Regions from separate parts of the Brochothrix thermosphacta DSM 20171 genome, predicted to be linked through region 2. Evidence: riboswitches for the same ligand, from Rfam matches in the RefSeq annotation. Region 2 holds a riboswitch; the other holds the start of a gene.
The links. A riboswitch is a leader RNA that binds a small molecule or an ion and turns the genes downstream of it on or off. The one in region 2 is predicted to bind S-adenosylmethionine.

Region 1 (3,515 bases), 1.1 Mb from region 2:
GATCAATTCCACCAGCAATGATATTAGGTACCACTCCAAAAGTAGTTGCTACATGTGCTAATGCTGGTTTAGTTGATGAAATACCAACAAAAGTACAATGGATAAGAACGCCTTCTTCTGGTAAAGTTTGCAAAAATTTAGCAGGCAATTTGTATTTTGCCGAATCTTGAACGAATGTTTTGGTAATAGTTGAACGCGGCTGTGTAAACACATCAACGACAGGCCCTTGTTCTACAATTTGTCCATCTTGCATCACCGCAACACGATCACACAAGCGCTGAATAACACTTAATTCATGCGTGATTAAAAAGATGGTTAGGCCTAGCTCCTGGTTTATTTCTAACAATAAATCAAGGATAGACTCTGTTGTAGTGGGATCAAGTGCACTTGTTGCTTCGTCGCTTAATAAAATTTCTGGTTCATGTGAAAGGGCACGTGCAATCGCTACACGTTGTTTTTGCCCACCAGATAACTGTGCAGGAAAAGCTGACGCTCGATCACTTAAACCAACGATTTCTAAGTATTTCTTAACGCGCTGTTGGATAAGATCTTTTGATAACCCTGCGAGTTTCAATGGAATAGCCACATTATCATATACAGTTGCAGTTGTAAGTAAATTGTAACCTTGAAAAATCATTCCGATTTTTTGACGTGTTTGTTGTAAGTCATTTTTATTTAAATCATTTAGTTTGATACCGTCAACAAAAACTTCACCCTCAGTCGGTGTTTCTAATAGATTGATACAACGTATGAGAGTACTTTTACCAGCGCCACTATAACCAATCACGCCATAAATTTCACCTTTATGAACACTTAAAGAAACGTTATCTAATGCGTTGATTGTTTTTTTACCAACTTTATAATTTTTCGTAATGTTTTTTAATTCAATCATGCCTTACGCCTCCAGTAATACAGTCATTTACCAAGTTGGAACAACCGAACCTTTAAATTGTTTTGCGATAAATTCTTTCACATCATCAGATTGATAATACTTTTTAAGTTTTGCGACAATAGCATCATCTTTATTTTCGGTACGAACAACAAAGTAGTTAGGATATGGGTTTTTAACTAATGGCTCGTGGTAAATAGCATTATCTTTAATGTTAAGCCCAGCACCCATTGCAAAGTTTGTATTAATAGCAGCAACAGCTACTTCACCTAATTGAGCTGGAATTTGTGCAGCGTCAAGTTCAACAATTTGCAAATCAAGTTTATTTTCAACAACATCTTTTTTAGTTGTATTTTCGCCAGCGTTTTTATCAAGTTTAATGATGCCAGCTTTTTCAAAAAGTTGTAACGCACGCAATTCATTTGCAGGATCATTAGGAACAGCGATTTTATCACCTTTTTTGAGATCTTTTAAATCTTTAAGTTTATCTGAGTAGATACCAAGTGGAAATGCTACTGTGCTGAAAGCTTCCGTTATTTTAAAATCTTTTGATTTAACTTGGTTTTTTAAAAAGGGTAAAGTTTGGAAACTATTTGCATCTAATTCCCCTTGATCTAAAGCCGTATTGGGTGTGTTGTAATCACTAAATACTTTAAGTTTCACCGTTACGCCATCTTTTTTAGCAACTTTAGCAACTTCTTGCATGATTTGCTCATGGGGTCCACCCGTTACACCGACTGTAATTCTTTTATCATCAAGTGCTTTGCTACTGTTACCACAAGCAGTTAGAGTGAAAACTGCTACTAAAATAAAGATAAAGCCTACTGATTTTTTGATGTTATGCATAATGATTTCCCCCTAGGATATGTTTTGAAAAAAGATAATAAAAAAAACTTCTCTAAAAGAGAAGTTGGCAGTGGACATACTTCTCTCATCTATCACAATCTATGAAGATTGTGTTGGATTTAGCACCTCATCAAATTAAATTGACAGGTTGCCGGGTTTCATAGGGCCAGTCCCTCCACCACTCTGGATAAGAAATTTATTTAGTTTATTAAACTTTGATAAATATGAGTATAGCTATAAAAAGATAATAAGTCAATCTCTTTCGAATATTCAGTCAATAACAATTTGAAAAAAGTTACTAACTGTGTTTTTGATGATAACGGATACATATCTTTTGAGTCAGGTATAAAAAGATGGTAAAATAAAGTCAGACACAAAGAAATAGAGGGGGAAGATTTTGAAGAAATTAATAAGTATTATGATGGCCGTTGTTATTATGATGTCACCGGTAGGGACACAAGCTATTAACTTTGTCACACCTGATCAATATAAAACAACATCCGTTACAACTGTAAGTGCAAAAATGCGTGGTGGTGGATACCGTTCGAGCAATCGTTCATATAACACTAATAGCAATCGTGTGAAGAGTAACACAAACCGAACAAATACAAATCGTGCCGCTACAAATAAAGCTGTTACAGCGAATAAAGCACAAGCTAAAAGTCGTTTTGGTGGATTCCTAGGTGGGATGATGCTCGGAGGTTTAGCAGGAATGCTATTTGGTGGTATGCTAGCAAATATGGGTGGTTTCGGAAACATCTTGGGAATGATTATTAATGTATTAGCGATTATTATTATTATTCGTTTAGTATTTATGATTATTTCACGTATACGTCAAAATAAAAAAGCGCAAGCAACAGCTGGTGGATACTCAGATAGTCGCCAAATGGATCGTGATCAAGACGTTCAAACTAATTATCAAAATGCTATGGGTGGTGGCGCTGCGACTGCAGAAGCTGAAACTGGTATTGTTTTAGATGAAGATAACATTTCAAACGCGGTAATTGACTTCTTCTCATACGAAAAACAAATTAATATGTATGAAATGCAAGTATCATTAACTTATGATGAGCGACAAGGCTTTGGTGCTGATGTTCTTAATAAATCGGGCAGTGTTATTCAATCACTTGACCATTTCTCATTAGTTCAAGCTATTCGTTACTGGGCAGAGAAAGAAACTGACTTAAATCCTAATATGGGGATTAAACTTAATTTCTCTGAGGATAAAGGTATTACAGCAACTTTAAGCTAAAATAAAGTAAAAGAAAACGTCTCAAATGGATGTAAATATATCCGTTTGTGGCGTTTTTTGAATTCTTTAGATTCCTTTTATTTTAACAATGACAGTGCTAGAATAGACATACGAACAACTGATAGGAGTGCGATGTATGAAACAAAAAGATACAGAGTATAAAGATTTAATGATGATTATGCTACGAACAGGAATATTAGGTTTTGGAGGAGGACCCTCCGTTATGCCGCTATTTCAACATGAGATAGTAGATAAATATAAATGGATGAGTAGTGCAGACTTTGATAACTCGCTTGCGATTGCTAATGTTCTTCCAGGCCCAATCGCAACAAAAGTGGCAGCTTACTTAGGATATGAACGGAAAAAAACTTTAGGCGCAATATGGGCAGTTTTTTGGCATCTATTACCAAGTACAATTGCAATGATTGCTTTATTATCAGCTGCAACAGTATTGAATGACTCACCAATTGTTCAAGGCGTTATCGCTGCAGTAACCCCAGTGGTTGTGGTGATGTTATTACTGATGGG
Region 2 (3,515 bases):
TCCCACCAATTAAACCTCCGGTGGACCAACTATCATCTGTTTTATCAACGTTGAAGCCATCATATCGAGAAATACCTGTGGCTGTTTTTTTTAGCACAACTGCAGTTAGGACACTAAAACCTGCCATACTGCTGCGTAAATCGGATAATGCATTTTCACTTTCTGTGTTTCGGTTAAAAAGTACCGATACAATATTGATCATAGTCATCATCTCCTCTTCCCTTTCACTATAGGCTTGTTGACAGAAAAATTCAACTGAGAGCTTACAGCATTTTCAAGAAGATGATTCATTGGTTACTTTTGTGTTTTTTCAAGCGCTTGTTCAATATCCCAAAGGATATCATCTATATTTTCTAATCCAATAGAAAGACGTATTAGGTCGGGTGTAATTCCAGCTTTAGCTTGATCTGCTTCTGATAGCTCAGAGTGCGTTGTACTTGCTGGATGAATAACTAATGATTTAGAATCACCAACATTTGCAAGCAATGAAAATAACTTTATGCTATCAATAAATGTTTTTCCAGCTGTCACACCACCTTTAATTCCAAATGTAAAGATTGAACCAGCGCCTTTAGGTAAATATTTTTTCGACAAGTCTTGATAAGGATTTCCGTCTAATTCAGGATAACTCACCCATTCAACAGCAGGATGCTCATTTAAATAGTTTGCCACCGCTCGAGCATTTGACACGTGTCTTTCTACACGCAATGATAAAGATTCTAATCCTTGTAATAAATAAAAGGCACTCTGCGGACTAATTGCTGCTCCAGTATTACGCAATAATTGCACACGCGCTTTGAGAGCAAAGGCTACGTCCGGAACATCAGCATATACTAACCCACTATAACTTTCATCAGGCGTTGTAAAGTCGGGAAACTTACCACTTGCTCGCCAATCAAATTTACCACTGTCTACTAAAATACCGCCTAAGGTTGTCCCGTGACCTCCAATAAATTTAGTTGCAGAGTGTACAACAATATCAGCTCCAAAATCAAACGGGCGAATTAAATAGGGCGTTCCAAATGTGTTATCAATGATAAGTGGAATATCATTTGCATGAGCCACAGCTGCTACAGCTTCAATATCTAACACATTGATACGCGGATTCCCTATTGTTTCAGCAAATATTGCCTTTGTATTAGGTTTAATCGCTGTCTCAAAATTAGTGCTATCATCTGGATCTACAAAACTCACAGTGATTCCTAATTTACTTAACGTTGACTTAAACAATTCGTATGTTCCACCATATAATGTGCTTGCTGCAACAATATGATCACCTGAGTTAGCCACATTTAAAATCGCATAAAAAATAGCTGAAGCGCCCGAAGCAGTTGCCAAAGCAGCTGTCCCACCCTCTAATTGTGCAATTCTCTGTTCAAATACATCTTGTGTTGGGTTCATAATTCGTCCGTATACATTACCTGGCTTACGTAGCTGGAAGAAATCAGCTGCTTCTTCTGCATTTTTGAATACGAACGATGTTGTTTGATAAATTGGAACAGCTCGTGCCCCTGTTGTTGGATCGGGTTCTTGCCCCGCATGGATTTGTAAGGTTTCGAATTGAAACTGATGTTCTTTTGTCATTTTAACCGCTCCTTTTAATGTTATTAATCAAATAACTTATGTAGAGAAGGTGCATTAAATACAAAAAAGCCGTCTCTTCTAAAAGAGGCAGCTTTTTACAATGCTGAACTCTCATCTTTCAGGTTTAAACCTGCAGGAATTAACACCATACGCAAAACGCTGGTTGTCGGGTTTCATAGGGCCTGTCCCTCCACCACTCTAGATAAGAATTAATAAAGATAACGCCAGTCATCTTATTAATCGATTTATTTAATTGTTTCTATCATAACTGATGCTTTATTCGTACGTCAAGTATTTGTTTGAATTTTCAGTTATTTAATCGAAGTGTTCCATTGTGCTTTAAACTAAACTATCGATTGGTACTCACTTAATTTTTAAAAAGGGAATAATACTCATCAGTAGTTAATAATAGCGCTAGCCGTGTTTTTATCTGCTGTTGCAAAAGCCACCTTCCTACTAAATCTCAAAAAAACTCTTCCTGACAAAAAGCGTCAAAAAGAGTTTTTCTACAATATCCCTGCCATTCTACGGGCTATTTTCGTTTTTATTGGATCTGAACGTTTGGTTTTACTTTTATTATTATCCAGTAAAAGCCAAACCACTCCTGCTAAATTTCATAACGCTACAAAAAAATCCACTACTAGACCTGAAATTCAAATCAGAAATAGACATGGATCAGTCTATAACGATTAAAATTTCTAGCCTAAAGAGTAGTGGATGTTTGATAGATTACAATTTATCATTGTTTTACAAGGTAGAATATACTTTTATTATTTTTCTAACCATTCAGTGTGGAATGTACCTTCTTTATCAGTACGTTCATATGTGTGAGCTCCAAAGTAGTCACGTTGTGCTTGAATAAGGTTAGCTGGTAATGTTTCTGTACGGTAACTATCGTAATAAGAAATAGCTGCAGAGAATGTTGGTACTGGAATACCAGCTTTAACTGCTGTTGCTACTACATCACGCAATGCTTCTTGATAGTTGTCAGCGATATCTTTAAAGTATGGATCCAAGAAAAGATTTTTCAATTCTGGTTCTTTACTGAAAGCATCAGTGATTTTTTGTAAGAAACGAGCACGGATGATACAACCTGCACGGAAAAGTTTAGCGATTTCGCCAAAGTTTAAGTCCCAGTTGTTTTCATCTGAAGCCATACGCATTTGAGCAAATCCTTGTGCGTATGATGCAATTTTACTTAGGTAAAGTGCACGACGTACTGCTTCAACAACCGCTTCTTTATCACCTGTAAATGGTGTTTTAGCAGGTCCTGTTAATACTTTACTTGCTGCTACACGTTCTTCTTTCAAAGCTGAAATATAACGTGCAAATACAGATTCAGTAATTAACGGTAATGGTGTTCCTAAATCTAAAGCACTTTGGCTTGTCCATTTACCTGTTCCTTTATTTCCAGCGCGATCCAAGATAACGTCAACTAGCGGCAAACCAGTTTCAGCATCTTTTTTCTTCAAGATATCTTTTGTGATATCAATTAAATAACTATCTAATTCGCCTTGGTTCCAGTCTTCAAATACATCTGCTAATTCATCATGTGAAAGACCTACGTGATGTTTAAGTAGCGCATAAGCTTCTGCAATTAATTGCATGTCGCCATACTCGATACCATTATGTACCATTTTCACGTAATGTCCCGCGCCATCAGCACCGATATAGGCAACGCAAGGTTCGCCATCTTCAGCACGTGCTGCGATTTCTTCAAAAATAGGTGCTACTAATTCATACGCTTCTTTTTGTCCACCAGGCATGATTGCAGGTCCTTTTAAAGCACCTTCTTCTCCACCAGATACACCAGTACCGATAAAGTTAAAGCCTTCTGCACTTAATTCAGCGTTGCGTCGAATTGTATCTTTATAGAATGTATTACCACCATCGATAAGAATGTCACCTTTATTTAAGAAAGGTTTAACTGC

Region 1: another riboswitch for S-adenosylmethionine. It lies ahead of V6S17_RS10990 (MetQ/NlpA family ABC transporter substrate-binding protein); the one in region 2 lies ahead of V6S17_RS03940 (O-acetylhomoserine aminocarboxypropyltransferase/cysteine synthase family protein).

The regions. Positions count from the first base shown of each region.
Region 1 covers NZ_CP145608.1:2,205,284-2,208,798, reverse strand. The annotation lists gene V6S17_RS10995 (methionine ABC transporter ATP-binding protein) at 1-892, opposite strand, end outside; gene V6S17_RS10990 (MetQ/NlpA family ABC transporter substrate-binding protein) at 920-1,735, opposite strand; SAM riboswitch class I at 1,818-1,929, opposite strand; gene V6S17_RS10985 (DUF2653 family protein) at 2,133-2,987, shown strand; gene V6S17_RS10980 (chromate transporter) at 3,124-3,515, shown strand, end outside.
Region 2 covers NZ_CP145608.1:773,543-777,057, reverse strand. The annotation lists gene V6S17_RS03945 (hypothetical protein) at 1-202, opposite strand, end outside; gene V6S17_RS03940 (O-acetylhomoserine aminocarboxypropyltransferase/cysteine synthase family protein) at 295-1,584, opposite strand; SAM riboswitch class I at 1,693-1,793, opposite strand; gene gndA (NADP-dependent phosphogluconate dehydrogenase) at 2,355-3,515, opposite strand, start outside.